Linked DNA regions of Methylobacterium currus. Each later gene encodes a partner of the first gene's protein in a complex. Links are inferred from orthologs where the notes say so. Each region holds a gene or a part of one and is shown on either strand. Other genes may lie near its edges.

Region 1 (15,503 bases):
CCGGACGGTGAAGGAACGTGGTGAGCGTTTCGCTAAATCCCTGCAGCAAATTGTTAATTCATCCGCATCGTGAATCCTTCGTCACCGCGTCCGCGCGCCCTGGCAGGCATTCAGCAATTCGCAATCAATCTTGGGGACATTGGCCGGCGTGGGCCGTGCGATGCGGCCGCGGTTGCAGGCTCTCTCGGACCCATGAAGAACAAGCGCTTCCGCATCGAGGACAGTCTCGGCGTTGCCTATGCTCCCGTCGAGGTGGCGGCGGCTCCGCCGTCCTCGGTCAACGACGACCGGATCTCCGAGATCCTGGCGACGGTCAACGAGCTCAAGCGGCTCACCGCCTCCACCACCGGCGACGTGATCGACGCCTGCCGGCGGGAGATGGCCGAGATCTACGGCATGCGCACCGAGCTCGACGTGATGAAGGCGGCGATCGGACGGACCAAGCACGAGATCGCCGTGCTGCACCGGCAGGATTTCGACGGCAAGGGCGTGCGCCGGGCCGCCGGCGAGCTGGACGCCGTGGTCGACGCCACCGAGCGGGCCACCACCGCAATCCTGGCTGCGGTCGAGGACATCGAGACCCATGCCTCCATGCTGCGCTCGAACGGCGGCCTGAAGGATCATTCCGACGTCGACACGATCCTCGAGCGCACCGTGGTGCTCTACGAGGCCTGCAACTTCCAGGACCTGACCGGCCAGCGCATCAGCAAGATCGTCAGCGTGCTGAAGTTCGTCGAGGACCACATCGACCGGATGATCGAGGCCTGGGGCGGGCTCGAGGCCTTCAAGGACCTCATCGGCGAGCGCGCCGGGGTCAGCATCGACGACGAGAGCAGCCTGCTCAACGGACCGAAGCTCGACGAGGATCCTGGCCACGTCGACCAGAACGATATCGACGCGCTGTTCGACTGACGATCGGGGCGATGGGCGTCGAGGGTCCGGGCTTCATGAGCCAGCCCGGATTCGTGGTCGAGCCCGCCGCGAGCCGAAAGATCGGCTTGCATCGGCCTGCCAAGAGGTCGGCTGGCCAAGAAATCGGCTTGCCAAGAGGTCGTCTTGCCAAGCGATATTTTTTCCAAGAGATCTGTTTCGTCCACCCGACGAATTTCGAACCCTCCGTCGTCATCCCGGGGCGCGCCGAAGGCGAGAACCCGGGATGACTCGGAGGATGTCGGCATCGTCGCTGGAAAATCAGGCCGGTCGACGCGGTTCACGGCCATGGCGGCCTCGGGCGAAGGAAGTCCGGAGCGGAATGGATCGCAAACGCTAAGTCCGCCCCCGCCCGGCCATCCGGCCCAGCCGCGACCACGCCGCCGACAGCACACCCCGCCCGGGAGCCGAGGCAGCCCGCATCCTGTCCATCCGCCGCAGCAACCCGTCGGCGGCGGCCCGCGGATCGGTGAGGGTCTGCTGGCTGCCGAAGGCCCCCGGCTCGGTCTCAGCCGTGCCGGGCTGGTGGAGATAGGCGACGGCATTGCCGCATAGGGCGTCGACGAGCAGGAAGGTGGGGTTGATCCGCGGGCCGGGGCTCAGCGCCACCACCCGACGACCGGACGGCGCGAAGAGCGCGGTGTGCAGGGCCGAGCCGAGGGAGCCCGCGACCACCTGCCTACGGGCGAAGAGCCGGACTTGATCCGAAAAGCTCATCGCCTCCGGGTGCAGGATCTCGACGCCCTCCCGCGCCAGGATCTCCGTCACCGCCTCCTCGTTCGCGAAGCGGCGCACGCCGCCGGACAGCCGCGTCTTGGCGAGGTAGGCCGGCCTTTCGTCCGCATCGACCTCGTCCGGAGCGTAGCAGCCGGCCCCGATCTCGCGGCACAGGTCGCGAAAGACCGTGTGGGCGAAGCCTTCCTCCTGGAACGCGGGAGCCGGTACGATCGCACGGCGCAGGCGCATCGGCGCCTCGAAGGCGTGGATGTCGCGCACGTCGAGGCCGAGGAGCGCCAGGATGTCAACGGCGAAGCGGAAGGGCTGCCACAACGCGGGATGGGCCGGGGCGTAGCACAGGACCGGCGCCGGGGCCTGAGCGCGCAGCAGCGGCCAGAACCGCGGCAGGGTGGTGACCAGGAAGTGCCCGTAATGCAGGTGCGCCCCGCCGAGGAAGAGGTAGGTCTCCTCCGGCGCCTCGGCCACGCTCGCCGGCGGGCCGTCCGGCCAGTCCTGTGGCCAGTCGGTGCGCTGCCAGGATGGCGTGGTGCCGCTCCCGCGGACATCCACGCTCTCGGGGATGAAGTGGCGCGCGGCATCGAACAGGGCCGAAGGCTGGCCCCGCGCCTCGCTGTGCGGCAGGTAGAGGACGTTCTCGACCACCCGCACGGCCGGCAGGTCACGCCGGAGACGCGGGGTCCGGGGCGTCCGGCAAACGCGAAGCGTCATGAGGGGTGAAGCGTCATGCGGCGTGAGGGGTCACTTGGCGCTCCTTCGCGGGCGCGGGGCTGAAGGGAGGCCTTTTAGCGCCCCGGCGCGGTCTTTCCAGCAGCGGGAAGGCCGCCTACATCGCCTGGATGAGCCGACAGCCTGGGAACGACGTGCCGCCCGACGCCCTCGACGCGATCGAGGACGACGACGAGGCGGTGGACGCCCTCGACACCGCCCCCGAGATCGACTTCGACCTCGATGCCGGCGCAGGCGCGATCCAGGCCGGCACCGCGGTGATCCGCCGGTTCTGGACCACCCTGCCGACCTCGCCGGGCGTCTACCGGATGTTCGACGCCAAGGGCGACGTGCTCTACGTCGGCAAGGCGAAGAACCTGAAGAACCGGGTCGGGTCCTACGCCCGCGGCCAGGCGCACACCAATCGCATCGCCCGGATGATCGCCGAGACGGCCTCGATGGAGTTCGTCACCACGGCGACCGAGACCGAGGCCTTGCTGCTGGAAGCGAACCTCATCAAGCAGCTGAAGCCCCGCTTCAACGTGCTGATGCGGGACGACAAGTCCCTGCCCTACATCCTGCTCACCGCGGATACCGACGCGCCGCAGCTCGTCAAGCATCGCGGGGCGCGACGCCGGGCCGGCCACTATTACGGCCCCTTCGCCAGCGTCTGGGCGGTGAACCGCACGGTCAACGCGCTGCAGCGCGCCTTCCTCCTGCGCTCCTGCTCCGACAGCTACTTCGAGAACCGCACCAGGCCCTGCCTGCTCTACCAGATCAAGCGCTGCTCGGGCCCTTGCACCAAGGAGATCTCGGTCGAGGATTACGCCGGCCTCGCCGCGGAGGCGCGGGGCTTTCTGTCCGGCAAGTCCAACGCCGTGAAGGAGCGCATGGCCGCCGAGATGCAGGCCGCCTCCGACGCCTGGGAGTTCGAGAAGGCGGCGCGCTACCGCGACCGCATCGCCGCGCTCGCCGCCATCCAGGGCGTGCAGGGCGTGAACACGCAAGGGATCGAGGAGGCCGACGTCTTCGCCCTCGACGAGCAGGCCGGCCAGTTCTGCATCGAGGTCTTCTTCTTCCGCAACTGGCAGAACTGGGGCAACCGGGCCTATTTCCCGAAGGCCGACCGCAGCATGACGCCGGCCGAGGTGCTGGCCTCGTTCCTGGCCCAGTTCTACGACGACAAGCCGGCGCCCCGGCTGGTGCTCACCTCGCACGAGATCGAGGATGCGGAGCTGCTGGCCGCTGCGCTTTCGACCCGGGGCGAGAACCGGGTCGAGATCCATTCCCCGAAACGCGGCGAACGGAAGAACCTCGTCGACTACGCCGCCCGCAACGCCCGCGAGGCGTTGGCCCGGCGCCTCGCCGACACCGCCTCGCAGGGCAAGCTCCTCGCCGCGCTCGGCACGTCGTTCGGGCTGGCCTCCGCGCCGCGGCGGATCGAGGTCTACGACAACTCGCACATCATGGGGACGAACGCGGTGGGCGCGATGATCGTCGCCGGGCCGACGGGCTTCATGAAGACCCATTACCGCACCTTCACCATCAAGTCCGAGGAGGTGAAGCCCGGCGACGATTACGGCATGATGCGCGAGGTGCTGCAGCGCCGCTTCGCCCGCCTGGTCAAGGAGCATCCCCGCACGAAGGCCGAGGCCGCGATCGCCGCCGCCGAGGGCGGGCCGCCGGAGCCGGAGCCCGCGCCCGATCCGGCCGACACCGACGTTTTTCCGGCCTGGCCCGACCTGGTGCTGATCGACGGCGGCCGGGGCCAGCTCGAGGCGGCCCGCAAGGCGCTCGACGAAGTCGGGGTGACCGACGTGCCGCTCGTCGGCATCGCCAAGGGGCGCGACCGGGATGCGGGGCGCGAGACCTTCTTCGTGCCCGGCCAGGCGCCCTTCCGCCTGCCGCCGCGGGACCCGACGCTCTACTTCGTCCAGCGCCTGCGCGACGAGGCCCACCGCTTCGCCATCGGGGCGCACCGGGCCAAGCGCAAGCGCGAGATGGTGCGAAACCCCCTCGACGAGATCCCGGGGGTGGGGCCGACCCGCAAGCGCGCCCTTTTGCACCATTTCGGGACGGTGAAGGCGATCCAGCGGGCGGCGCTGGAGGATCTCGCCAGAACGCCCGGCGTCAACGCCGCGACGGCCCGGGCGGTCTACGACTTCTTTCATGCCGATGCGTGACGAATCGCCGATGCGTGACGCCGAGTCCGGGCCGGGCTCGGTTGACGCCCCCTCCTCCCGCATGGTTTCACCGATGGCGATGAACGTGGTCGTACCCCGGCGCCGCTCGACGGCCCTGAACCTCGCCAACCTCCTGACCTACGGCCGTCTGGTCGCGGTCCCGGTGGTGGTGGCGCTGCTGTTCTGGCCACAGGACGACACGGCGCGCTGGATCGCCGTCGCGGTCTTCGTCGCCGCGGCGATCACCGACTATCTCGACGGCTATGTCGCCCGCACCTATTCCCAGAGCTCGGCGCTCGGGCGGATGCTCGACCCGATCGCCGACAAGCTCCTGGTCGCCGCGAGCCTGCTGATGCTCTGCGCCGACGGGACGATCCGCGGCTGGTCGCTCTGGGCCGCGATCGTGATCCTGTGCCGCGAGATCCTGGTCTCGGGCCTGCGCGAGTACCTGGCCGAGCTGAAGGTCGGCGTGCCGGTGAGCCGGGTCGCCAAGTGGAAGACGGCGGTGCAGCTCGTGGCCCTCGGCGTGCTGATCGCCGGCCCCGCCGGCGAGCGGGTGCTCCCCGGCAACGGCACCCTCGGGCTGATCCTGCTGTGGCTCGCCGCGGCACTGACCCTCTATACCGGCTACGACTACATGCGCTCCGGCATCCGCCACGTGATCGACGACGAGAGATGAGCAGCCCCCCATGAAGCTCGTCTACTTCGCCTGGGTCCGCGAGCGGATCGGCCGCCCCGAAGAGACCCTCGACCTGCCGCAGGAGGTGGCGACCGTCGCCGACCTCGTCGCCTGGCTGAGGGGCCGCGGTGAGGAATACGCCTACGCCTTCGAGACGGACGGCGTGGTCCGCGCCGCCGTCGACCGGGTCCATGCCAAGCCCGAGACGAGGCTTGCCGGCGCGAGCGAGGTGGCATTCTTCCCACCGATGACCGGGGGTTGAGGCGGTCAGCCTCGTCGGTCCACCCGTTCCAGTTTCAATTCATCCCACCCTGCGACCTCATCCCGAGGTGCCCGGCCGATCGGAGATCGGTTGGGCCTCGAAGGAGCCACCCGGAGTCACGCGGGTTTCTGGAGCCCACCTCCGAGGCTCGCTGACGCTTGCACCTCAGGATGAGATCGCGGGTGGGATCTCGAAACATCTCCGTGGGAGTTCCCGATGTCCCGCCCCCTGCCGCTCCTCGCGCTCCTGGCCTCGTCGCTGGCGGTCCCCGCCGCCTCGGCCGAGCCGGTGACGATCGGCCCGCTCATGGAGCATCGCGGGATGTGCGAGGCCTCGGGCGCGGTGCCCTATCCGCGCGGCAGCGTCAACGACCGGTTCCTGGTGGTCGACGACGAATCGACGGTGATGGGGCTCTACCGGGCCGGCGCCAGCGGTGACGCGCTGCCGCTGAGCGGCGCCGATCTCGCAGCCCATCTCGGTCTCACCCCCGAGGACCGCAAGGCCGACCTCGAATCCGCGACCTGGCTCGGATCCGACCTCTACGTGCTCGGGTCGCACAGCCGCCGGCACGGCGGCAAGCAGAGCCCGGGCCGCGGCCGCCTCGCCGCGCTGACGGTGACGGAATCGGGCGGCGTGACCAGCCTGACCCCCAAGGGCGGCACGGTCAGGGGACTGCCCCAGGCCTTCGCGGCCCTGTCGCCGCTCTTCGCGTCGCGGATCGGCCTCGACGTGCCGGCCCGGGACGACCTCGACCCCAAGCGCAAGGGTTTCAACATCGAGGGAATGGCGCCGCGGCCGGACGGGACGTCGCTCTGGCTCGGCCTGCGCAACCCGCTCGACACCGACGCGAACGCCCTGCTGGTGCCGCTGGAGAACCCGGCCGAGGCGGTCGCCGGCGCCGCCCCGCGCCTCGGCACCCCGGTCGCCCTGGACCTCAAGGGCCGCGGCATCCGCGACATCGCCTACGCCCCGGAGGCCAGGGCCTACCTGATCCTCGCGGGTGGCGCCGGCGGCGGGGGCGAGCCGTTCGACCTCTATCGCTGGTCGGGCGATCCGGCTGACAGGCCGGTCCGGGTCGAGGGCGCCGCCGCGGCCTTCGCGGGGATCCCGGATTTCCAGCCCGAGGCCCTGCTGGTCAGCCCGGCCGGCGACCGGATCCAGGTACTGAGCGACGACGGCGAGGCCCTGGGCTCCGACGGCAAGCCGTGCGAGGAGTCGCGGGACGGCAAGCGGTTCCGGAGCCTGACGCTCGACGTGAGGTGAGGCCAAGGCCTCACCCGCTCAGCGCCGCCACGAACTCCTTCACGTTGTGGCGGATCATCTCGAGATAGGTCGGGGCCGGGCCGCCGGGCTCGGACAGGGCGTCGGAGAAGACCCGGCCGCCCGCCCTGGCGCCGCTCTCGCGGGCGATCTGCTGCATCAGCCGCGGGTCGGAGATGTTTTCGAGAAACACCGCCGGGATCTTGTCGCGGCGGACCTGCCGCACGATGGCGGCGACGTCGCGGGCGGTGGCCTCGCTCTGGCTCGACACGCCCTGGGGGGCGAGGAAGCGCAGGCCGTAGGCCTTCGCGAAGTAGCCGAAGGCGTCGTGCGTGGTGACGATGCGCCGGCGCGCCTCCGGGATGCCGGCGATCGCCGTCCGCACCTCCGCGTCGAGGGCGTCGAGCTGCGCCAGATAGGCGGCCGCGTTGGCCTGGTAGGTCCCCGCTCCCTCGGGATCGACGCTCAGGAGGCCGTCACGGATCGTGGCGACGTAGCTCCTGGTGTTGGCGACGTTCTGCCAGGCATGGGGATCGGCGGCGTGGGCATGCCCGTGATCTTGGGAATGCCCCTGATCATGACCGTGACCGCCGCCCTCGTCCTCCTCCTCGATCGGGACGATGTCCTTTGCGGCGACGACGACCGTGGCCTTGGTGCCCGAGGCCTTGATCAGCCGGTCGATCCAGCCCTCGAAGCCGAGACCGTTGACCACCACGAGCCGGGCGGCGGCCACGGCCTGCGCGTCGGCCGGGGCCGGCACGAAGCTGTGCGCATCGCCGTTCGGCCCGACCAGGGTGGTGACGGCGACCCGCGAACCCCCGACCTGGCGCACAAGATCGCCGAGGATCGAGAAGGTCGCCACGACCCGGACAGGCTCCTGCCGGACAAGCTCCTGCCGGACGGGCTCCTGCGCCCGCGCCGGGGCGATCCAGGCGAGCCCCATGGAGGCCAGGCTCAAGAAGGCCAGGCTCAAGGCCAGCAGCAGCGTCCCGATCCTCAGCCTGCCCATCACACGCATTCCTCGCTCGATGACGGGCCTCACCTAGGCCGAAGCGAGAGAGAATGCAACAATGTTACATCCATGAGGGGCCGAGACTCTGCCGGCGAGTTAACCTGGGTCGAAGACAGGCCGCCGGGGCCGGTCCAGGGTCGCGCCCGTCACGCCGTTCCTGCCGCTCCCGCTCGGACGGTGTCACCGGCGGGCCGGACCATCATGCGCGAGCGGGATGCCCCGGCCCGCTGCTCTCCTGCCTCTCCCGACCGTCGGGCGGCCCTGCCTCACCCCGTCGCCCCGAACCCGGTGGCGACGCAGTTGATCGACAGGAGCAGGGCCGATTTCAGCGCCTCTCGCGCCGTCGCGTCGGTCTCGGTGCGGAAGCGGCGCAGGAGGTTCACCTGCTCGCGGCTGACCTGGTTGAGCACCGGCAGCCGCTCGGCGAGCCGGCCGCGATAGAGCGGGAAGCGTTCGGCGAGGGTGCGTGCGCCGCTCACCTCCAGGGCCATCGCGCAGGTGAGCCGGTACTCGGCCTCGATCATCGCGAAGACCGCCTCCCGGGCGCCCTCGTCCGGGCACAAGCCGGCGAAGTCGCGGGCGATGGCGAGATCGACGGTGAGCAGGGTCTTCTCGACCTCGTCCATGATCAGGCGGAAGAGGGGTGAATCCTCGAACATCCGCCGCAGCAGCGCCCGGCCGGCCTCGCCCCGCACGTCGAGGAAGCTCTTCAAGCCGCTGCCGACCCCGTACCAGCCGGTGATGCCGTGCCGGTTCTGGCTCCAGGCGAAGACCCAGGGAATCGCCCGCAGGTCGGCGAGGCTACGGGCTCCGAAGCGGCGGGCCGGGCGCGAGCCGATATTGAGGAGCGCGATCTCGTCGAGCGGGCTCGCGGCGCCGAAATAGGTCACGAGGTCGGGATGCGTCAGGAGCCGGGCATAGGCCGCCCGCGACGCGCCCGACAGCGCCTCCATCGCGTCGTCGAATTCCGGGTTCGCCGCCGGAATCCCGGGGGCCGCCCCGTCGAGGGCGTGGGCCAGCACGGCGGAGGCCAGAAGCTCCATCTGGTAGGCGGCGGTGCCGCGGTTGGCGTACTTGAACGACACCACCTCGCCCTGCTCGGTGGTGCGGAACCGGCCGCGGATCGAGCCCGGCGGCTGGGCGGCGATGGCCCGGGCGGTGGGCGCGCCGCCACGGCTCACCGAGCCGCCGCGGCCGTGGAAGAAGGCGATGCCGATCCCCGCCTGCTCGCCGACCTGGGTCAGCAGCCGCTGCGCCTTGGCCAGTTCCCAGTTCGAGGCGACGAAGCCGCCATCCTTGTTCGAATCGGAGTAGCCGATCATCACCTCCTGCACCCCGCCCTGCTGGCGGGCGGAGCGGCGCACCACCGGCACCTTGAGCAGCGCCCGCATGATCGCCGGGGCGGCGCGCAGGTCGTCGATGGTCTCGAACAGCGGCACGATCGGCAGCGGGCAGACCTCGATACCCGCCGCGTCGAGGAACACGCCGGCCTGCTTGGCCAGCAGATAGCCGCCCAGGATGTCGGGCACCGAATGGGTCATCGACAGCACGAAGGCGCCGAAGGCCTCGCGGTCGAGGCTGCCGCGCATCTCCGCCACCAGCCGGAAGGTCGAGAGCGTCTCCCGCGCCTCCTCGGGCAGGCCGGAGAGGTCGGGCAGGCCATCGAGGGGACGGGCCAGCTCGGTCTCGAGCCACCCGGTCCAGGCCGGGGCGTCAACGTCCGGCGGCTCGCCTTCATTCCGCTGGCGCCACAGCGCCTGGAGCGCCCGCGTCGTGCGGGTGGTGTTCTCGCGGATGTCGAGCCGCACGGTCGAGAAGCGGAAGATCTCGACCATCCGGCGCACCGGCCGCACCCGGTTGGCGGTGAGCGAGGGGCAGCCCGCGGCGGAGAGGCCCTCCTCCAGCGCGCGCAGGTCGGCGATCAGCGCGTCGGCATCGGCGTAACCGGGACCCACGGGCCCAGTCCCGGGCTCCTCCTCCAATCCGGTGATCGTCGCGTCGAGGCGCCGGCTCAGGCAGGTCAGGAACTGCCGGTAGGGCTCGCCGGGATTGCGCCGCGCGATCTCGTCCCCGTCCGGCTGGAGCGCGAGCTGGTCCTTGAGCGCCGCCGCGAAGGCCTCGGCCACCGGCAGGGCGCGGGCGCTGATCGAGAGGGTGCGGGCGAGCCCGCCGATCCCGTCGCGGTAGCGCCGGAGGCTCGCCAGCGCGTTGCGCCGCAGGTGCGCCGCGTCACCTCGGCGGTGACGAAGGGGTTGCCGTCCCGGTCACCGCCGATCCAGGAGCCGAACTGGAAGAAGGCCGGCACCTCGAACCGGGCACCCGGATAGGCGCTCGCCAGCGCCTCCTCGAGCGAGTTCAGGGTCTCGGGCAGCATCTCGAACAGGGTCTCGTCGAAGAAGTGCAGCCCCCAGGCGACCTCTCGGTCGACGGTCGGCTTCTCGAGATGCAATTCGCCGGTCATCCAGACCAGCTCGATCTCGTCGCGCAGGTCGTCCATCAGGGCGTGACGCTCGCGCTCGGTCCAGCGCGGCATCTCCAGCTCCTTCAGGATCAGGTAGATGCGCCGGAATTTTTCCAGCACCGTGACCCGCTTGGCCTCGGTCGGGTGCGCCGTCAGGGTCGGGCGCACCCGCAATGAAGTCAGGAGTTCGTGCACGGTCCCGGCCGGCACGCCCTGCGCGGCGGCCCGCGCCAGGACGGCGCTGAACGAGTTCTTCAGCCGGTCGCGCCCCGCATTGCGCTCGACGTGGCGCCGCCGGCGCATGGCGGTGTTCTGCTCGGCGATCGCGATCAGCTGGAACCAGATGCCCTGGACCTGCAGGGCGCGGGCGGTCAGTTCCGGCGACAGCCCGGCGATGTCCGCCTGCCCGCGCAAGACCGCTTCCAGCTCCGGCTGGTGGCGCCGGCAGACATCCACCAGCGAGCGGAACAGCACGTCGAGGGCGACGCGATCCTCGGTGCCGGTGATGAGCGGCGGGACGAAGGGCGTGTCGGGGACGGGAGTGTGGATCATCGGGGGCTCCCCGTGGGGATCGAGGGAGGGATTGTCGATGCGCGCGGCCTCCCCTCTCCCGTGTGGGAGAGGGGATCCAGCGCTGAAGCGCGGCCGTTCACGCCGCCTTGCGGCGCTCCGCCATCACCTGCGCCATGGTGGTGCCGAAGGCGCCGGGGCTGGGGGCCACGGTGAGGCCGAAGGAGCGCATGATCTCGGCCTTCTCGGCGGCGCTGTCGCCGGCGGCCGAGATGATCGCGCCGGCATGGCCCATCTTGCGGCCCTTGGGCGCCGTGAGCCCGGCGACGAAGCCGACCACGGGCTTCCTCATGTTCCGCTGGATCCAGGCCGCGGCTTCCGCCTCCTGCGGGCCGCCGATCTCGCCGATCATCAGCACCGCCGCGGTGTCGGGGTCCGCCTCGAACAGGGCGAGATGGTCGAGGAAGGACGAGCCGTTGATCGGGTCGCCGCCGATGCCGACCGAGGTCGAGATGCCGAGGCCCACCGCCTTCATCTGCGCCGCGGCCTCGTAGCCGAGCGTGCCGGAGCGGGAGATCACGCCGATATTGCCCTTGAGGTAGATGTGGCCCGGCATGATGCCGAGCATCGCCTTGCCGGGCGAGATGATGCCGGCGCAGTTCGGCCCCACCACCATCGGCCGGCGCTCCTTCGGGTAGCGCCGCAGGTAGCGCTTGACCCGCATCATGTCCTGGGCGGGAATCCCGTCGGTGATCGAGCAGATCAGCCGGATGCCGGCATCCGCCGCCTCCATGATGGCGTCGGCCGCGAAGGGCGGAGCCACGAAGGTGATGCTGGCCTCGGCGCCCGTCTCCTGCACCGCCTGGCGCACCGTGTCGAAGACCGGCACGCCGTGCTCGGTGCGGCCGCTCTTGCCCGGGGTGACGCCGGCCACCACCCGCGAGCCGTACTCGATCATCTCGCGAGCGTGGAAGCTGCCCTTGTCCCCGGTGATGCCCTGAACCAGGATCCGGGTCGTCTCGTCGATCAGGATGCTCATCGGACAGGTCCTCAGTTCTTGGTGCGGATGGCGGCCACCGCCTTCTCGGCGGCCTCCGTCAGGGTGTCGGCGGTGATGAGGTCGAGGCCGCTCTTCTCCAGGATTGCCTTGCCGGCCTCGACGTTGGTGCCGGCCAGCCGCACCACCAGCGGCACGCCGATCTTCACCTCGCGGGCGGCCTGGACCACGCCCTCGGCGATCCAGTCGCAGCGGTTGATGCCGGCAAAAATGTTGACCAGGATCGCCCGCACGTTCGGGTCGGAGAGGACGAGGCGGAAGGCCGTCGCGACCCTTTGCGGCGAGGCGCCGCCGCCGACATCGAGGAAGTTCGCCGGCTCGCCGCCGGCATGCTTGATCATGTCCATCGTCGCCATGGCGAGGCCGGCGCCGTTGACGATGCAGCCGATCTCGCCGTCGAGGCCAATATAGTTCAGGTTGTGCTCGGCGGCCTGTGCCTCGCGCGGGTCGCTCTGCGAGGGATCGTGCATGTCCGCGATATTGCGGCGCCGGAACAGCGCGTTGTCGTCGAACGACATTTTGGCGTCCAGCGCCAGAACCCGGTCGTCGCGCGTGACGACCAGCGGGTTGATCTCCAGCATGACGGCGTCGCAATCGCGGAACGCGCGGTAGGCGCTCATGATCGTCTTCACGGCGGCGCCGACCTGCTTGATGTTGAGGCCGAGGCGGAAGGCCAGCTCGCGCGCCTCGAAGGGCTGGAGGCCGACCGCCGGCTCCACCACCACCTGCAGCAGCGCCTCCGGGTCGGTCGCGGCGATCTCCTCGATGTCCATGCCGCCGGCCTTGGAGGCCACGACCCGCACCCGCTCGACCTTCCGGTCGAGGACGATGCCGAGATACAATTCGCGCTCGAACGGGTCGGCGGTCTCGATATAGACCCGCTGCACCGGCTTGCCCTCGGGGCCGGTCTGCTGCGTGACGAGGCGCCGCCCGAGGAGGTCGGTCGCGGCGTCGCGGACCTCGTGGGTGGTGCGGCAGAGCCGGATGCCGCCGGCCTTGCCGCGGGCGCCGGCATGGATCTGCGCCTTCACTGCCCAGTGCCCGCCGCCGAGTTCCGTGGCGGCGTAGACTGCCTGGTCCGGGCTGAACGCCACGGCCCCCTTCGGGATCGGCACGCCGAAGCTCGCGAGCAGCTCCTTGGCCTGGTACTCGTGCACGTCCATGGCGTCCTCCTGGATGTTTGGCAAAGGCTTCCCGTTCCGGGCGCGAGGGGGTTCCTCGCGCCCGGCCGAAAAAGCTCGGTGCGTTGCTTCGACTGTTCGGCCCGATCAGTTCATCGGGTCCGGCCGACCGTCAGGTCAGCTTCGACTTCACCAGGCCGTAGACCCGCTCGGTCAGGGCGTCGGCCCCGTCCAGCGCTCGGGCGAGGTCGGCGAGGCGGCCTTCCGCGAAGGTCCGGTCCTCGATGGCCTTGGCGTTGACGTAGACGTTGAGGGCGGCGCTGCGCAGGCCGGCCTGGGCGGCCAGCACCGCGACGCCCGCATCGCTGACGACGTTGAGGTTGCCGCGCTCGGCGATCCCCTCGCAGAGGTCGATCACCGCCCGGCAGGTCTTCGCGCAGGCGAGCGGCACGTCGGTGGCAAGCCTCAAGGCATCCTGGATCGCGGCGGCGCGTGCCGCCTTCTCGTCGTCGGTCGCCTTGGGCATCCCGTAGGCGCCCATCACCGCGTTGAAGGCGCTGACATCCTCGGCGATCATGCCGGTCAGCTCGGCCCGTAGGGCTTCCGCACGGTCGCGGATCGCGATCATCTCGCCCTCGACCTCGGCGTACTTCTTCTTGCCGATGGTGAGGTTGCAGACCATCGAGACCAGGGCGGCCCCCATGGCGCCGGAGATCGCCGCCGCGCCGCCGCCGCCGGGGGTCGGCCGCTCACTCGCCAGCGCGTCGAGGAAGCCCGGGATCGTGTCCTCGGAATGCGCCATCACGCCATCTCTTTCGCAAGCGCGTAGATCTCTTCCGCGTCGAGGACCAGTTCGGTGCTCTCGAACAGCTTGGCGACGCAGGCGCGATGCAGCTTGAGCTTCAAGCCCCCGATGCCGAGGGCCCCGAACACGGTCTTGCCGTGGCGGTCCTTGCCCTTGTCGGTCGCCTCGATCCCGCCGAAGCCCAGCGGCGGCTGAGCGTTGTAATCGGCCAGGAAGGCGAGGTCCCGGGCACCCTGCCACTGCGCTTGCGCGACGAGTTCCAGCCCGATCGCGCCAGCCGAGAACGCCACGTCAGCGTCGGCGACGGCCGCCCCACGGGATTCGGCATCCGGGGTCTCGATCGCCCGGATCGTGACCTTGAAGCGGGCCTCGATGGCCTTGGCGGCCTCCTCGGCCTTGGCGAGCTGGCGCCCGGCGAGGGTCACGGCGGCGCCCTCCTTGGCGAGGAGCGCCGCCGAGCGCATGCCGACCGGGCCGGTGCCGGCGAGCACCACGGCGCGCTTGCCCTGGAGCGAGCCCGCCGCCTTGGCGACGAGGGCGACGCCCGCCGCCGCGGTGGTGTTCGAGCCGTTGGAATCGAGCATGCACGAGACCCGGAACGGGCCGAAGAAGCGCTTGCGGACAGCCTTGAACACCGCCTCGCCGGCCGCCATGCTGCCGCCGCCGACGAAGATCGCGGTCGATTTCTTCTCCGATCCGCCGCGGGTGTAGATCGTGCCGTCGACGAGCGCCCCGACATTGTCCGGCGTGACATTGGCATAGCCGGTGATGATGTCGGCGCCGCCATCGTAACCCACCACCGTGTCGAACACGCTGGGCATCGGGTCGGTGTCGAACTGGAACAGGAGTTTCTTCATCGTCATCCTTTCCGCCGCGGGGCATCCAAGGGGCGTCCAAGCCCGCGCGGGGCATCCTTCGGGTCGCGGGAGCGGGTTAGCGCCCCCTCCCGCGCTACTCCACCACGTTTTGCGGCCGGCCGGCCACGAAGGCCTCGATGTTGTCGACGAGCTGGTCGGCCAGGATCTGCATGGCCTGCCTGCTCGCCCAGGCGACGTGGGGGGTGATGATGAGGTTCGGCAGGTCGAGGGCGAGGAGCGGGTTGTCGTCCCGCGGCGGCTCGCTGGTCAGCACGTCGAAGCCGGCGCCGCCGATCGTCCCGGCTGTCAGCGCCTCGGCGAGCGCCGCCTCGTCGACGAGGCCGCCGCGGGCGGTGTTGATGAGGATGGCGTCGCGCTTCATCCGCGCCAGCTCGTCCCGGCCGATCATGTTGCGGGTTTCCGGCGTCAGCGGGGCGTGCAGGGTGATGACGTCGCTCTCGCGGAGGATCGTGTCGAGGTCGACGAGGCCTGCTTGAGGCATCACGTCGTAGGCGAGCACCCGCATGCCGAGCGCTTCCGCCCGCTGGCCGATCGACTTGCCGAGCGCGCCGTAGCCGACGATGCCGAGGGTCGAGCCGGCCACGTCCCGGATCGGGTAGTCGAAGTAGCAGAAGTGCCGTGCCCGCCCCCAGTCGCCGCGCCGGACCGAGTTGGCGTAAGGTACGATCGCCCGGCGCAAGGCGAAGATCAGACCGATCACGTGCTCAGGCACGGTGTTGAAGGCGTAATTGCGGACATTGACGACCGTGATGCCGCGCGCCTTGGCGGCAGCCTTGTCGACCACGTCGGTGCCGGTCGCGGCGACCGCGATCAGCTTCAGGTCCGGCAGCTGGGCAAGGGTCTCCTCCCGCATCGGCACCTTGTTGATGATGGCGATGTCGGCGCCCTTGAGCCGCGCCACG
Region 2 (15,403 bases), 5.6 Mb from region 1 along the record:
GCTTCAGGATCTCGTTCTTGGTCAGGTGGCATTCGAGCCAGAGGGCCAGGAACGCCTCGTTGACCTTGCGCTCGAGCGAGCGCTCGTTCGACAAAAAGAGGTTCTTGGCGAGCTGCTGGGTGAGCGAGGAGCCGCCCTGGACGTGGCCGCCGCCGCGGGCATTCACCGTCACGGCGCGCAAGGTCCCGATCGGGTCGATGCCCCAATGCTCGTAGAAGCGCCGGTCCTCGGTCGAGATCAGCGCCTTGACCAGGATGTCGGGAAACTCGTCGATGCGCAGCGAATCGTCGTGCTTGATGCCGCGCCGTCCGACCTCGGTGCCGTAGCGGTCGAGGAAGGTCACGGCGAGGTCCGGCGCCTTGAGCCAGTTCTCGCTGGTCTGGTTGAAGGCCGACTGGGCGAGCGTCAGCATCACCACGGCGCCGGCGAGCCCCAGCGTCACGCCCTCGCTCGCGAGGTCGAGGACGACGCGCCTGACGCCCCGCACCCGGAAGCGGCGCTGGATCCGCTCCGCGAAGCGCCCATAGGCCTCGCCGAACGACCGGCCGCCATTGTAGAGGCCGTCATTCAGCCAGGCGTCGAAGCCGAGCATCCCGTGGGACAGGCGGGTCCGGAGCTTGGTCAGCCGGTTGGGGGGCTGGTTCTCGGGCACTGTGGCGGGTCCTCGGGCAGATCCTCGGGAGGCTGCGGTCTGACGGTCTAGCAAGCCTCGCATCCTAGCGCGAGACGGTAAGCCGGTCGCAGGCTTCCAGGGCCTATATGGGGCGCCGGCGCGCCGACACGACGTCGCAGGAGTGCGCAGCCGGGTCCGGCCGTGCTTGCCCGCGGGCCGCGGGCGCGGCAGAGGAGGGGCCTCCCGCCCCGATTCCACCCTCGCGCCGTCGATCCGGCGCCTCGAAGGCCCTGAACAGCCGTGGCCAAAGCCCGCAGCAAACCCCCGCGCCCGCCCGCCTCCCGCAAGGCCGCGACCCCGTTCTGGCGCGAGAAGAGCCTGGAGGCCCTGAGCCCGGAGGAGTGGGAGAGCCTGTGCGACGGCTGCGGCCGCTGCTGCCTCCTCAAGCTCGAGGACGAGGATACGGGCGAGATCCACTACACCGATATCGGCTGCACGCTGCTGGATGCCGGCACCTGCCGCTGCCGCGACTACCCGCGGCGCCATCTCAGGGTGCCCGATTGCGTGCGGCTGACGCCCGAGGCGGTGCGCAGCCTGCGCTGGCTGCCGCCGACCTGCGGCTACCGTCTGGTGCGGGACGGGCAGGACCTGCCCTGGTGGCACCCCCTGGTCTCCGGCACCCGGCGCACGGTGCACGAGGCCGGCATCTCGGTCTACGGGCGCGTCAGCGGCACCGAGGAGGAGTTCGAGATCGACGAGATGCCGGACCGCATCGTCGACTGGCCGGGCCAGGATCCGGAATGCCAGGATCCCGAGAGCCAGGATCCCGAGAGCCGGGATCCCGGGAGCGAGGACCCGCAGGCCGGGTCGTGATACCGGCCCGGAGCCGTCGAGGAACCGTGCCGGCCGGGTGACGCTCGCCGGCAGTCCGGGACGGCGCCCGCACCGCGCAAGGCCCCACCCCGGCAACGCCCCCGCCCCGGCAACGCCCCCGCCCGCCGTTCCCGGATGCTGGCGCGCCTCGGCTCGGCAAGGCCGCGTCGAGCCGGAACGCGGCGCGCCTCCCAGGGAGAACGCCTTGGGCCTGTTCTCGAAGCCGATCAGGCGCATGGACGATCTGTTCCAGCACAGGCTCCGGGACATCGACTATGCCGAGCGGCGGATCACGAAGGTGCTGCCGAAGTTGATCGCCAAGGCGGGCGACCCGCCGCTGAAAGCGGGGTTCGAGACCCACTTGCGCGAGACCGAAGGGCAGATCCGGCGGCTCGAGCAGGTGTTCCGGACGCTGGGCCCGCAGCCGAAGGGTGTGCGCTGCGCGGCGATGGACGGGATCATCGCCGAGGCCGAGGAGATCACCCGCTACGGCACGATCATCGCCTATGCCCGGCAGCTCGGCCGCCAGGACGTGATCGGCCCGCTGCAGCAGACCCTTGAGGAGGAGAAGGCGGCCGACAAGGCGCTGACCTCGCCCGCCGAGAGCCGGGTCAACCGCAAGGCCGTCGGACCGTGGGCGCAGGGCCGCCCGACCGTGGACCGGGACGGTCTCGTCCCGGACCTGGCATGGGACTTGCTACGTCTCGTTGGACGCTCATGGGCGTTTCCTCCCTGACTTGGGGCCCCGCCGCAACCCTGCGCGCGGGGCCTCCTTTCCTTCGCGGCCGTTGCCATCGGGCGCGGGCCGCCCGATAACCCGGGCGACCGGAGGATATCCCCGACATGGCCCTCACCGTCGCGGTCCAGATGGACCCGATCCAGGCGATCCGCATCGCCGGCGACACCACCTTCGCGCTGCTGCTGGAAGCCCAGAGCCGCGGCCACACGCTCCTGCACTACACCCCCGACCGGCTCTCGATGCGCGACGGGCGCGTCACCGCCCGGGTCGAGCCCCTGCGGGTGCAGGATGTCGAGGGCGACCACGCGGCCTTGGGCGCCCAGGAGCGGATCGACCTCGCCGAGGTCGACGTGGTGCTGATGCGCCAGGACCCGCCCTTCGACCTCGCCTACATCACGGCGACGCACATGCTGGAGCGGATCCACCCGCAGACGCTGGTGGTGAACAACCCGTTCGAGGTGCGCAACGCCCCCGAGAAGCTGTTCGTCACCGCCTATCCGGAGCTGATGCCCCCGACCCTGATCACCCGCGACAAGCGCGAGATCGAGGAGTTCCGGGCCGAGCATGGTGCCGTGGTGATGAAGCCGCTCCACGGCCATGGCGGCGCGGCGGTGCTGCGGGTGCTGCCCGAAGACCCGAATTTCGGCTCGATGTTCGACCTGTTCTCGGTCACCTTCCGCGAGCCCTGGGTGGTGCAGCGCTTCCTGCCGCGGATCACGGAGGGCGACAAGCGCATCATCCTGGTCGACGGCGAGCCCCTCGGCGCCGTCAACCGGGTGCCGGCCGCCAACGACATCCGCTCCAACATGGTGCGGGGCGGCACCGGCGGCGCGACGGCCCTCACCCCGCGCGAGCAGGAGATCTGCGCGGCGATCGGCCCGGAATTGCGCCGCCGCGGCCTGATCCTGGTCGGCATCGACGTGATCGACGGCAACCTGACCGAGATCAACGTCACCTCGCCGACCGGCATCCGGGCGATCAAGCGCCTCGGCGGCCCCGACCTCGCGGTTCCGGTCTGGGACGCGATCGAGGCCAAGGTGACCAGGCCGCAGAGTGCCTGATGCGGGACAAGGGGGAGGGCGCTCTCAGCCCGCATCCTCCCCCAGCGTGTCCTCGATGTAGAGCCGGTCGAGCAGCACCTTGGCGACCGCCATCAGGGGCAGGGCCAGGGCCACGCCCCAGAGGCCGAACAGCACGCCGAGCAGGATCTGCCCGGCGAACAGGGTGGCGGGCGGGATGTCGAGCGCCCGCTTCTGCACGAAGGGCGTCAGCACGTAGCTCTCGAGGGTCTGCACCAGCAGGTAGACGCACAGCCCCGCTATCACCCCCTTCAGCCCCGAGGCGAGGGAGGCCAGCACGATGACGATGCCGGCGACCAGCGCCCCGATGGTCGGGATGAAGCAGAGCAGGCCCGCCTGGAGCCCCAGCACCAGGGCCCCGTCGATGCCGACCAGGGTCAGCCCGAGCCAGACGCAGACGAAGATCGCCGCCATGACGATGAGCTGGCCGAACAGCCAGTGGCGCAAGGTGATGCCGATATCGTCGGCGACGGAGGCCGCATGGGTGCGGTGGCGCGAGGGCACGAAGCGCAGGAGGCCGTCGCGGTAGGTCCGGGGATCGGCCGCCACGAACAGGCCGAGCACCACCACGATGAACAGGTTGCCGATGGCGCCGAACACCGCCAGCACCACCGTCGAGGCCTGGCCGAGCACGCTGCCGGCGCCCGAGAGCAGGGTGCCGGGGCTCGGCAGGCCGCTGGGGCCCTTCGAGCGCCCTTCCTCCGGATGGCCGTCCTGCGCCGCGGCATCCTTGAGCTTGCCGAAATCGAGGAAGCGGGTGTCGATCCCGCGGGCGTCGAGCCAGGACTTCACCGTGCCGGATTGCTGCTGCAAGGTCTGCCCCAGGCGCTGTGCCTGGCCCGCCACGGTCGCGCCGCCGAGCCCGACCATGCCGAGCACCAGGAGCGTGAGCAGCACGCTCACGATCGCGAGCCGCGCCCCGTGCCCGAGCGGGAGGACGCGGCCGAGGTAATGGGTCAGCCCCTCGAGGAAGACCGCGAACAGGATGCCGGCGAAGATCAGCAGCAGCGTGTCGGCCGAGTGCCAGGCCAGCAGCAGGGCGGCGGTGAACGACACCACCCCGATCCCGGCCAGCACGAGGGAGCGGGTGCTCACCCTGGCCGGGCGGGCTGGCTCCTGGCGAGCGACGTTCTGAGGTGGAAAAACGGCCATGTCCGGTGCACTCTCTCCGCCGGCGGCGCCGAGGCCGCCGTGAAGGACAGATAGCCGCGAGCGGCCGTTCGGCGACCGGGCTTCCGCGCTTGCACTCGCCGGACGTGATCGTCCGGCAGCCGTCTCATACCCTCGCGCCTTCGCATCGATGCGCACGCGTCCGGCGCATCAGCGCCGGCGCCCGTTCGGGCTTGGCCAGCGCCTTCGGACGAGGCCGTTCGAAGGCGCGGCGGTATCACCCCTCCTCGCGCCGGCGCCGCACGCTGGCGAGCACGGCGGGATGCGCGGAGGTCTTCCAGGGTTCCAATCCCTCCGGCGCAACCGCCACGAAGGGCTTGGGCAGGGCCAGGACCGGGGCCGAGCGCCGGGGCTTCCACTCCTTCACCTCGACGACCTCGATGATCGGCTCGGGCGGCGGGCGGATCGTCCGGCGCACCGGCGGCGGCGCGCGGCGCCGGCCCATGATGCGCAGCAGCGCCCAGCCGATGAGGCCGGCCCAGGCGATGAGCACCCCCCCGGGCGTCGGCCGCTCGGAGAGGAGAAGAGTGACGAGTCCGACCAGGGCGCAGGCCACCGCGAGGCTGCGTGCGCTCAATGGGTCGAACGGCAGGGGGTCGGGATGTCTGTGATTGCGGAGCATGGCCACGATCCTGCCGCAGGCCGGTCAGCGCTTCGTCAGTTCGATCGCTCCAATTCTCGGTAATCCCCGCTTCACACGGATTTGCCGGCCCGGATGACGGGTTTCGAGACTGGCCGGACGTGTTTGTCGTCAGGCCTGACGGTCGCCACCGTCATGTCGCGGTGCCGGGGCGCAGATACGCGAACATGTGAGCGACGTAGTCGGCTTTCCCCAGTTCGACGCCTTGCGCGCGCAGGATCGCGTAGGCGGCCATGACGTGAAAATAGAACTGCGGCAGCGCCCAATCGCGCGTGTATTGCGCGGCGGTGAGATCGAACACCATGCCCTGCGGCAGAGCATGCGCGATCGGCGTCGCCGGGTCGACCGCGGGCCCATCCGCTGCCGAGGCCCGTACCAGCGCCACCGTCTCGGCGATCCTCGCCTGCGCATCCGCGATCGATCCGGGCCGGTCGGCCGCGTTCCGGCCTTCATCGATCAGGGTTGCCACCGAGGGCGGCAGTGGCTCCCCGCGCAACCGGAACACGCCTTCCTGAGCCTGCACGCAGGCGAAACGGACCTGGGCGGAGAGCGGGAACATGTCGGGGGCCAGGCGCGCGGTGAGAAGCGCCTCGGCCCCGCCGCCCGGCCGCTGCCGCTCGGCCTTGCCGAGCCAGGCCGACAACGCCTCCAGCATCTGCACATAGGTCGGTATGAGGACGTCCGGCAGGGTCATGGCTGTCTCCTCGACGGTCAGTGGCCCTGCCGTCCCTACCGACCCGTCGGGCGCCACGCAATCCAATGCCGATATGTTCTGACAGAAATCCTTGCCATGTCAGGTGATGTGCTGATTTCGATTTTTATCGTATCAAAACATCATGTGCCTTGTTCTTATGTTCGTGGCGCCAAGAGGCGGCAGGCTGGTGGAACGATCTTCTGGAAGGGTGAGGTCACCACCGCGCTGCCGCGGCCGCGTCGTGCTCCGTCGCCTCGACCCAGCCGCCGAGGGTGCCGTCGGCGCGGTGCTCGCGCTTCCAGAACGGGGCACGGGTCTTGAGGTAGTCCATCAGGAAGCTCGCGGCCTCGAAGGCGGCGCTCCGGTGGGCGGAGGCCGCGAGCACCAGCACGATGCCCTCGCCCGGGCGGATCAGGCCGTGGCGGTGGATCGCGACGGCGCCTTGCAGCGGCCAGCGCGTCACGGCCTCGTCGAGCACGCGGCCGATCTCGGCCTCGGCCATGCCGGGATAGTGCTCGAGCTCGAGGGCGGCCAGCTGCCCGTCCTCGTCGCGGCACAGGCCGGTGAAGCTCACGATGGCGCCCGCCCGCCCGCCCAGCTCCGCCGTGAGGGCGGCGATCTCCGCCGCGACGTCGAAGGGCTCGGGCTGGATCGAGAGGCGAGGGGTCATGGCGGGTCCCAGCGGTGAGGAGGGCGGCGTTCTAGCACGAACGGTCGCGGCCCAAAGACCCCGGGGCTGGCGGCGGCGGCGGAACGGCGTCAATGTCGGGGGCAGAGGGACCGGCCGCGCGGCCGTCCGGACGGAGGAACGCCCCGTGACCCCTGACCTCCTCCTCCCCTTCGACGACACCGAGCCCACCTTCGCGGCCCGGCCGGTCTGGTGCGGCCGCGGAAGCGCGGTGATCGGGCGGGCGAGCCTCGGGGCGCAAGGCTGGCTCGGCGACGAGTCGGTGATCCGCGCCGACGGGCACGACGTGATCGTCGGCGACCGGTTCTGGCTCGGCGCCCGCTCGACCCTGCACATCGCGGCCGAGATGTATCCGTGCATCGTCGGCGACCGGGTCACGGTCGGCCGCGACGCGGTGATCCATGCCTGCACGGTGGGCGACGATGGTGTGATCGAGGATGCCTGCGTGGTCCTCGACGGGTCTCTGATCGAGGACGGGGTGCTTCTGGAGGCCGGCAGCACGGTGTTTCCGCGCACCACCCTGCCGGCGGGCTTCGTCTGCGCCGGCAGTCCGGCCCGGCCCCTGCGCCCCCTCGCGCCGGGGGAACTGGCCGAGCGGGCCGAGCGCCTGCGCGAGGCGGCCGCGAGCGAGCCGGCCCCGAATCCGGGGGATGCGTTCGCGCCCGATCCGGCGGTATTCGTCGCCCGCACCGCCCGGCTGCACGGCCGGGTCGCCCTCGCGCCGGGCGCGAGCGTGTTCTTCTCCTGCATCCTCGAGGCGACGTCGAGCCCGATCGTGGTCGGGCCCAACGTGAACGTGCAGGACAATTGCGCGCTTCATGCCCGGGCCGAGGGCCTGGTGATCGAGCGCGACACCACGCTCGGCCACAACGTGACCGCCGGCGACGGGCGCATCGGCTCGGGCTGCCTCATCGGCATGGGCGCCCGCCTCAGCCCCGGCACGGTGGTGGAGGCCGACGTGCTGCTCGCCGCCGGCAGCACTACCGATCCGGGGCAGGTGCTCGATTCGGGCTGGCTCTGGGGCGGACGCCCGGCCCGCGCCCTGTCGCGCCTCGATGCGAATCGCCGCGCCATGATGGCCCGCACCGTCGCGAGCTATGCGGCCTATGGCCGGGCCTATCGCAAGCTCCAGGAGCGCGTGCCCTGAGAGATCTCAGGCTCTCTGAGAGATGCGGGGCTGAGCAGACTGGCGTTGGCAGGCCAACGCTTCGTCCGCTTGAGTTCTTGTTGTGCCGCGGATTCTTGTCGCAAAACCGGCAATCATACCATCGCGCTTTCGCATGACGTGCCGACGCGAAAGCGCCAGGCGCATCAGCGCCGGCACCCGTTCGGGCTTAGCCGCGCCTTCGAACGAGCCGTTCGAAGGCGCGGCGGCACCGCCTTTGCGAAATCTGCTTAGAGCCCCGCCACCGCTCGTCCGGTTCCGGCGCGGCGGGCCGCCTCCGCCACGTCGAGGAGATGGGCGAGCTCGGCCGCCGCCGCCGCGACCCGCTCGGCGACGCGCTCGTCGGTGACGATTCCGTCCTCGATCTCCGTCTCGCCGGCATAGACCGCGGTCGGCGCCACGTGGGCGGTGAAGAAGCCGAAGAGCGGGCGCAGCTGGTGCTCGACCATCAGGGCGTGGCGCGGGCCGCCGCCGGTCGCGGTGAGGGCCACCGGCTTGCCGGCGAGGGCGGCCGGTTCGAGGAAGTCGATCACATGCTTGAACAGGCCCGAATAGGAGCCGTTATGCACCGGCGAGCCGACGATCAGCCCGTCCGCGCCCTCCATCGCCTCGATCATGTGGGCGATCGGCAGGGGCAGGCCCTGCCGGGTGGTGGCGCCGAGCCCGGTGCCGACCTCGGCGAGGTCGTAGACCTTCAGGTCGATCGGACGGCGGCGGCCGAGCTCGGCCGCGACGGCTTCCACCAGCGCGCGGGTCCGGGAGGGGCGGCGGACGTTGCCCGAGAAGGCGACGATGCGGGCTGGTCTCACGGCGGGCTCCGGTTGGCTGGCGGCGACGGGGATGCTGGAACGGTCTCGCGGCCTCGCGTCGGCCCCGAATGTGCCGGGCGCGCGCGACAGGTCAATGCGAAACCGGTGCCAGGGCTCCCCGTCCCTTAACGGGACGCAGCGTCCCACGTCTCCAGAAGATGGGGCAGGGCGGTGAATTCGTCGAAGACGCGAAGGGCCCCTGCGGCCAAAAGGTCGGCCCCGGCCCGGTCATGCGCCCAGTGGCCGCCGCCGCAGAAGCCGAGGACCGGCATCCCGGCGGCCCGCGCCGCAGTGACGCCCGGCACGCTGTCCTCGATCACCACGCAGGCCTCCGGCGCCACGCCCATCTCGCTCGCGGCGTAGAGGAACAGGTCCGGGAAGGGCTTGCCCCGCGCCACCATGGCGGCGCTGAAGACGTGGCCGTCGAAATGCTCCAGCAAGCCGGTGAGCGCGAGCGCGTGGCGCAGGCGCTGGGGATCGCTGCTCGAGGCGACGCATCGCCGCTTGCGCATCGCCTCCAGCACCGCGCCGGCGCCGGTGATCGCCGTCAGCTCGGCGTCGAAGGCCCGCAGGGTCTCGGCCCGCACCGCGTCGACGAAGCCCTCGGGGGCCGGCACGCCGTAATCGGTGGCGATATGCGCCATGATCGAGGTCATGCTGGTGCCGGTGAAGCGCCGCGCCACCGTGTCGAGGTCGATCGGCACGCCGATGCGCTGCAAGTTCTCGGTCAGGCGCGCGAGGCTGATCGGCTCGCTGTCCACCAGGACACCGTCGCAATCGAAGATCACCAGCTCCGGCCCTGCACCCGTCCTGCCGTTCATGCCGCTCCCCTCGCTGTCGGTCGGGAGCGCCGTGGCATGCGGGGCGAGCCGGGATCAACCCGCCACGGTGCCGCGCTCGCGATGGCGCTCGCGGCCTGCAAATCCTTGCGCCCGCAAGGGCCTGTCTCTACTCAAGGTGCCGCGCGTCCGGGGGGGGCGCGGTCCGGAGCCCTGGATGATCCGCTTCCTGTGTCGCTGCCTCGGCCTGCTGCTTCTCGCCGCCGGCTTCGTCGGGATCGTCTATGACGGCGCCCGCTCGATCGCCAACAATGCGGTGCTCGTCACCTCGGTCAGCGACGTCGCCGTGGCGCTCATGAAGGACCGGGCCGCGAGCCTGCAGGCGATGGCCGAGGGCGGGCAGCCGACGCTGTGGAAGCTCCTCGGCCTCCCTTTCACCCTCTCGCCGGCGGCCCCGATCGCCCTGGTCCTCGGCCTCGTCCTGCTCTGGCTCGGCCAGCCGCCGCGGACGGGCATCGGCACGAGCTTCCGCCCGTGAGGTCCCGCCCGTGAGGTCCCGTCGATGAGTGCCGGACGTCCCGCCGGCGAGTGCCCGCGGCTTCTTCTTTCCATGAGCATGCCCGACGATGCGGCCTGATGCGATGGGGCGGACCGCACTCGCGGTCCTGCCCGGCCTCACCCTCTGCGTCGCCGTCACGGCGGCGGCGAGCCTGGTCCAGGCGGCGGAGGAGCGCCTCGTCCACCACCCCTATGTCGAGGCGCTGGTGATCGCGATCCTTGCCGGCATCGCGATCCGCTCGGTCTGGGAGCCGGGGCCGCGCTGGCGCATCGGCATCGCCTTCAGCGCCAAGCAGCTCCTCGAGGTCGCCGTGATGCTGCTCGGCGCCTCGATCAGCCTTGGCGCCCTGGTCGCCTCGGGGCCGGCGCTGCTGACCGGCATCGTCGCCACCGTGGTGATCGCGCTCGTCGCCAGCTACCTGATCGGCCGCCTGCTCGGGCTGCCGGCCCGGATGTCGATCCTGATCGCCTGCGGCAATGCCATCTGCGGCAACTCGGCCATCGCGGCGGTCGCCCCGGTGATCGGGGCGAGCGGCGACGACGTCGCCTCCTCGATCGCCTTCACGGCGATCCTCGGCGTGCTGGTGGTGCTGGGCCTGCCGCTCCTCATCCCGCTCCTCGGCACCACCCCGACCGAGTACGGGGTGCTGGCCGGCCTCACGGTCTACGCGGTGCCGCAGGTGCTGGCCGCCACCGTGCCGGTGAGCCTCGTCAGCACCCAGGTCGGGACGCTGGTCAAGCTCGTGCGGGTGCTGATGCTCGGGCCCGTCGTCCTCGGCCTGTCGCTCCTCGCCTCGCGCCTGCGCGACGAGCCCGGCACCCCGGCCGGCGCGCGGAGAAAGCTCGGCTTCTTCAAGCTGGTGCCGTGGTTCATCCTCGGCTTCCTGAGCCTCGCCACCGCCCGGTCGCTGGGCCTCGTGCCCGACGCGGCGCTGGCGCCCCTCACCCGCACCGCCGGCATCCTGACGGTCATCGCCATGGCGGCCCTCGGGCTCGGCGTCGACGTGCGGGTGGTGGCGCGGGTCGGTGGCCGGGTGACGCTCGCGGTCACCGCCTCCCTGGGCGTCCTGCTCGTCGTCAGCATCGCGCTGGTGCGGGGCCTGGGGATTTCCTGATCGTGCTCAGCTCCTGAGCGACGCCGTCCCGGATTTCGGCCCGACCCCGTCCGGGACCGGCACCGAGGTCGCGCCGTAATTCGCGTTGAGGGTGAGGTTCGGACCTTCGTAGAGGTTGATCTGCTTCGCGACGATCACCGTATAGGCCGACTGATCGGCGACCGGCCGGCTGCTGTCGATGATCAGCCGCCCCGCCGGCAGGTAGATCGTCCCCAGCATCGTGCGGGCGTTGTTGCTGATGATGCGGTACTCCCGCATCGGCTTGGTGCCGCCCGGCGGCGGCGGGGGCGGCGGCGTGACGTAGATGTCGATCGGCACCGGGATCGGGTTCGCCACGGTGCGCTCCTCCGCCATCAGCAGGCCGGCCATGAGACCGCCAGTCGGCGCGGTGAGGCTGATGGTGGTGTCCTTGTCGAACAGCATCCCGCCCTTGCTGCCGGTGAAGTAGAAGCCGACCCCCTGGCCCGACATGCTGGCTTTCTTGTCGACGATCAGCGGGCCGTCCTTCATGACGTAGGTACCGGGGCGCAAGGTGACGATGGCGGTCTCCGTGATATGCAGGCCGCCGCAATAGGTGCCGGGATCGAGGGTGATGGTCGCCGTCACCACGTTGTGGCGCCGGGACCGCGACTTCGCGGCGGGATCGGCATACGGGCTCAGCACCGTGCAGGCGAAGTCCGGCGTCGGCAGGGGACGGTCCTTGAGCGGATCGCCGAGGGACGGGCAGTCGGTGATCGGCGTCGGCGTGAACAGGGCCTTGGATCCGTCGAAGCCGCCCGCCGAGCAGATCGACATGGCCCGGGCCGTCGCGCTGTCCTTGCCCTGGATGCCGCTCGGGCTCACGGAGTTCGAATATAGCGAGCATCCGTCGGCGGTGATCTTCGCGTTCTTCTCCATGTCGAACGCCCCCTTGGCCGAGGGGTCGAGGGCGAGCAGGCACAGGCGGACCGAGCCGACGAGCTGAGCCTTCGCGCGGACGATCAGGGTGGTGGAGGGCAGGCTGAGCAGCTTGCCCATGAGCGAGGGCACCGTCTCCTCGATCACCGTCGCCACGGAGCTGCGGCTGTCGCCGATCTCGGCCGCGATGCTGCTGCGGCGGTCGGCAGGGGTGCGGGCCTGCGCCTGGATCGCCTGCCGGGTGATGCTCGCCACCGAGGCATCGTCGGCATTGGCGAGCTTGAGCATGTTGGCGCCGGCGAGCACCCCCGCATCGGCGGCGCTCTGCAACTGGGCCTTGCGGTAGAGCAGCCGGCTGTACTCGACGCCGGCGCTCACCGCGGCCAGCAGGACCGGCAGGATGACCGCGAAGGCGACCATGACGGCGCCGCTGCGATCCCGCGCGAAGAACCGGAGCAGACGGGCGCCGCGCCTCCCGCGGTCATGGGCATGGTCTCCAGAAAGTGGGTTCGTCAAGGAAGCCGCACCGCCGTTGAGCCTTGGTGGAGAGGGCAGGCCTCCTGCGCAGGCTCCGCCGGGTTGCGAGGTCGACCACGCACAGGCACCGCGCCGTAGGCTGCGGTCTGATCTAACAACGGCGATCTGAGGGAGAAAAATTCTAACGAATGGTGAAAACGGCAGGTCTGGCGCGTCGTTGTGCCAGCATTCGAGGTTGCCGTTACGGTTCAGCCCGTCCGGGATCGGTGGCCGTGACGGCGATGACGCGGGGGGCGGCCGCGGATGTGATCGCCGGCGGCGCGATCGGTCTCAGGCCAGGACGGCGACGGCGGTCTCGATCGGCAGGAACAGCGTGCGGCTGTCTTCCGGGTCATCGGTGAGTTCTGCGCAGCGCCGGGAGAAGCGCTTGGCTCCGTCATCCGTCGCGTGAATCACGACAGCGGCGATGCCGATGCGGCGTGAGGCGACGGCGATCCGGTGCGAAGCATCGCAGAGGAGATCCGCTCCGAGCCCTTGCCGGCAGAGACATCGTCGTGTTGGTCGCGAAGGGCGTGCACATCGCGCAGCCGCGCGGTGGATGCCTCGGACGACCGGGCGGCGCTGCGACGAGTCTGGTGCGGACCCGTCGCGGGATGCGCCGGGTCAGGTCGGCGGCACGGAAGTCCGGCGCTCGATGGCGGCGGAGGGCTTCGACGAAGCAGGCTTGTCGGTCGGGGGGGCCTTGGCGGAGGACGGTTTCGGCTCGGCCCTCAGTGCCGGCTTCTCGGCCGCAGGTTCCTTGACGTCGGCGGGCTTGGTGCCGGCAGCCTTGGCGGTGGTGGACTTGGCGGCGGTGGACTTGGTGGTCGAAGACTTGGTGGTCGAAGACTTGGCCGCGACGGGCTGGGTGGTGACGGGCTGGGTGGTGACGGGCTTGGCCGCGGCGGGCTTGGCCGGCTCCGGCTTGGGAAGCGCCCCGGTCACCGCGACGTCGGCCGGCTTGGCCGGGTCCTTGGCCGGGTCCTTGCCCGGGTCCTTGCCGGTGTCGAGGCCGTAGACGTCGTCGCGAAAATGCACCCGGCCGTCGGGGGTGGCGTAGCCAGTGAGATAGACGAAGGTCACAGGGATAGGCTTGGCCAGCTTGATGTCGCGGCGCTCGCCGGTGGCGATGCCGGTCTCGATCTCCATCGGTCCCCAGGTCGAGCCGGGGCCGTTCGGGCCCGGCGTGCCGTCGAGCAGCCACCCGACCAGCGCCTTCACGTCCGCGACGCGCACGCAGCCCGAGGAGTGGAAGCGCACGTCGCGGGAAAACAGCGACTTCGAGGGCGTGTCGTGCATGTAGACCGCGTGCCGGTTCGGCATGTCGATCCGCACCTGGCCGAGCGAGTTGTCGAAGCCCGGATCCTGGCGCAGGGTGTAGTTCACCGCCCGCTCGGTCGACCAGTCGACGGCGGTCGGCTGCACCTCCTGGCCCTGGCCGTCGAGCATGCGGATATGCATCTTGGCAAGATAGCCCGGATCCTTGCGCATGTGCGGGATGATGTCCTTCTTGATGAGGGACACCGGCACGGTCCAGGTCGGGTTGAAGTTGATGTTGGTGATCCTGGTCTCGACCGACGGCGAGGCGCGCTCCGGCTTGCCCACCACCGCGACGTAGCGGCGCGCCACGCTGCCGTGATCCACCGCCTCGACCGCGGCCGACGGGATGTTGACCACGACGTAGCGGTCGCCGAACGGGAAGCTCGACCCGATCAGCCGGTTGGCGGAAGCCGCGAGCTGGCGCTGGCGCACGCTCGCCGGCACGTTGAGGGCGGCCACGGTCTGGCGGCCGAGGAGCCCCGTCTCCGGCAGGTTGTGCCGGGCCTGGAAGCGCTTGAGCGCCGTGACGAGGCCGGGATCGAGGGCGTCGCTTTCCGGGCCGCCCGGGGCCAGATCCTCGGTCAGCACGAGGTGACGGCGCAAGCCCGGGATCGCCGGGTTGCGCTCGCCGGGCTTCACCGTGAGGTCGGCCGGCAGGGACGGCCAGCCGCCGGCCTCGACCAGGGCCTGGTAGCGCTCGGCCGCCCGCAGGGTGTCGAGGAAGGTCGCCGGCGTCAGGGTCGGGGTGGTGTCCTGCGACATCCGCGCCACCACCAGCGGCGGCAATTCGCGCGAGATTTTCTTGGGAGCAGGCTTCCCGTCGTTGGGAGATGCCTTGCCGTCGGCGGGCTTCGCCTCGGCCGGCCGGGTCTCACCGACCTTCGGGGCCGCCCCGGGCTTGATCGGGCCGACCGGCAGCGGCGCCGCGCCGCCCGGCACGGGAGAGGGTTCGGTCGTCACCTCGCGCCGGGCGGGCTCGATCGGCGCCGGCGGAACGGGCGCGGCGGGCGCCTGAGCCTGGGCGGGCTGAATCTGTGAGGGCAGGGCCTGAGGGATCGGGGCGGGCGGCACCGGGGCCGCGGGCTCGGTCGCGGCAGCCAGGCCGGTGCCGAGCACCCAGGCGAGGGCTGCCGCCGAGGGCAGGTACGGAAACGCAACACGCAACACCATCACCGGCCTCGGGCAAGGACGCCCCCCAGGATGGTCATGCGAGGGTTACCAAAAGCCTGCCGACCTGACTCAAGGGCTGCCGAGCGCCCCCCGCGCCGCGGCCAGGATCTCGTCGGACAAGGCGGGATCGTCCACCGCCCGGGCGAGCATCAGGGCGCCGACGAGGCCCGAGATCGCCGCGAGGGCCGCCGCCCGATCGCCCTCGGGCTGGGCCTCCTGCATCCGGGCGACCCGAGCCTCCAGTCCCTCCGTGAAGGCGCGCCGCACGGGGGCCGGCTGGCGCGCCGCCTCGCTGCCCAGGGCCGCCAGCGCGCAGCCGCTGCCCGGCCGGTCGCGATGGGCCGCCGACAGGTAGGCGGCGACGAAACCCGCGAGGTCCGGCGCCGTCCCGGGCTCCCGCGGCGCCGGGGTCAGCGCCTGGGCCAGGGCCTGGGCGGCGAGGTCCTCCTTCGAGGCGAAATGGCCGTAGAAGCCGCCATGGGTCAGCCCGGCCTCCTCCATCACCTCCGCCACCGTCACGGCGGAGAACCCCTTCTCGCGGAAGAGGCGGCCGGCCGCCTCGAGGATCCGGCGCCGGT

The links.
Region 2: the proteins of moaD (region 1) and DA075_RS00820 are in contact, whole or in part, in a crystal structure (PDB 1FMA), measured with the Escherichia coli proteins. The link is inferred for Methylobacterium currus from one-to-one orthologs.

The regions. Positions count from the first base shown.
Region 1 is NZ_CP028843.1:5,765,128-5,780,630, reverse strand. Bases 3,872-6,871 are described here. They hold moaD (molybdopterin converting factor subunit 1), read left to right. Parts: upstream 3,872-5,245; coding sequence 5,246-5,497; downstream 5,498-6,871. Other genes in these bases: DA075_RS26555 (metal ABC transporter solute-binding protein, Zn/Mn family), read right to left, coding at 6,771-6,871; DA075_RS26560 (DUF3616 domain-containing protein), read left to right, coding at 5,714-6,760; pgsA (CDP-diacylglycerol--glycerol-3-phosphate 3-phosphatidyltransferase), read left to right, coding at 4,636-5,235; uvrC (excinuclease ABC subunit UvrC), read left to right, coding at 3,872-4,556. Also shown: DA075_RS26585 (chemotaxis protein), read left to right, coding at 193-912; DA075_RS36110 (hypothetical protein), read left to right, coding at 924-1,160; DA075_RS26580 (glycosyltransferase family 61 protein), read right to left, coding at 1,267-2,376; more of uvrC, read left to right, coding at 2,505-3,871; more of DA075_RS26555, read right to left, coding at 6,872-7,766; sucD (succinate--CoA ligase subunit alpha), read right to left, coding at 10,880-11,779; DA075_RS26540 (malate--CoA ligase subunit beta), read right to left, coding at 11,791-12,960; fchA (methenyltetrahydrofolate cyclohydrolase), read right to left, coding at 13,091-13,720; DA075_RS26530 (NADP-dependent methylenetetrahydromethanopterin/methylenetetrahydrofolate dehydrogenase), read right to left, coding at 13,720-14,580; DA075_RS26525 (D-2-hydroxyacid dehydrogenase), read right to left, coding at 14,675-15,503. UniProt on the Escherichia coli protein: Involved in sulfur transfer in the conversion of molybdopterin precursor Z to molybdopterin.
Region 2 is NZ_CP028843.1:164,537-179,939, reverse strand. What follows is about bases 4,751-7,650. They hold DA075_RS00820 (molybdenum cofactor biosynthesis protein MoaE), read right to left. Parts: upstream 6,479-7,650; coding sequence 6,023-6,478; downstream 4,751-6,022. Other genes in these bases: DA075_RS00815 (gamma carbonic anhydrase family protein), read left to right, coding at 6,624-7,643; DA075_RS00825 (DUF1993 domain-containing protein), read right to left, coding at 5,248-5,808; DA075_RS00830 (hypothetical protein), read right to left, coding at 4,751-5,096. In the rest of the region: DA075_RS00855 (transglycosylase domain-containing protein), read right to left, coding at 1-592; DA075_RS00850 (YcgN family cysteine cluster protein), read left to right, coding at 914-1,486; DA075_RS00845 (YciE/YciF ferroxidase family protein), read left to right, coding at 1,692-2,222; gshB (glutathione synthase), read left to right, coding at 2,330-3,286; DA075_RS00835 (AI-2E family transporter), read right to left, coding at 3,311-4,399; more of DA075_RS00830, read right to left, coding at 4,692-4,750; msuE (FMN reductase), read right to left, coding at 7,892-8,470; DA075_RS00805 (HAD family hydrolase), read right to left, coding at 8,596-9,291; DA075_RS00800 (PetM family of cytochrome b6f complex subunit 7), read left to right, coding at 9,467-9,787; DA075_RS00795 (YeiH family protein), read left to right, coding at 9,876-10,922; DA075_RS00790 (TadE/TadG family type IV pilus assembly protein), read right to left, coding at 10,929-12,239; DA075_RS38080 (hypothetical protein), read right to left, coding at 12,627-12,752; DA075_RS00780 (L,D-transpeptidase family protein), read right to left, coding at 12,960-14,825; DA075_RS00775 (TetR family transcriptional regulator), read right to left, coding at 14,895-15,403. UniProt on the Escherichia coli protein: Converts molybdopterin precursor Z to molybdopterin. This requires the incorporation of two sulfur atoms into precursor Z to generate a dithiolene group. The sulfur is provided by MoaD.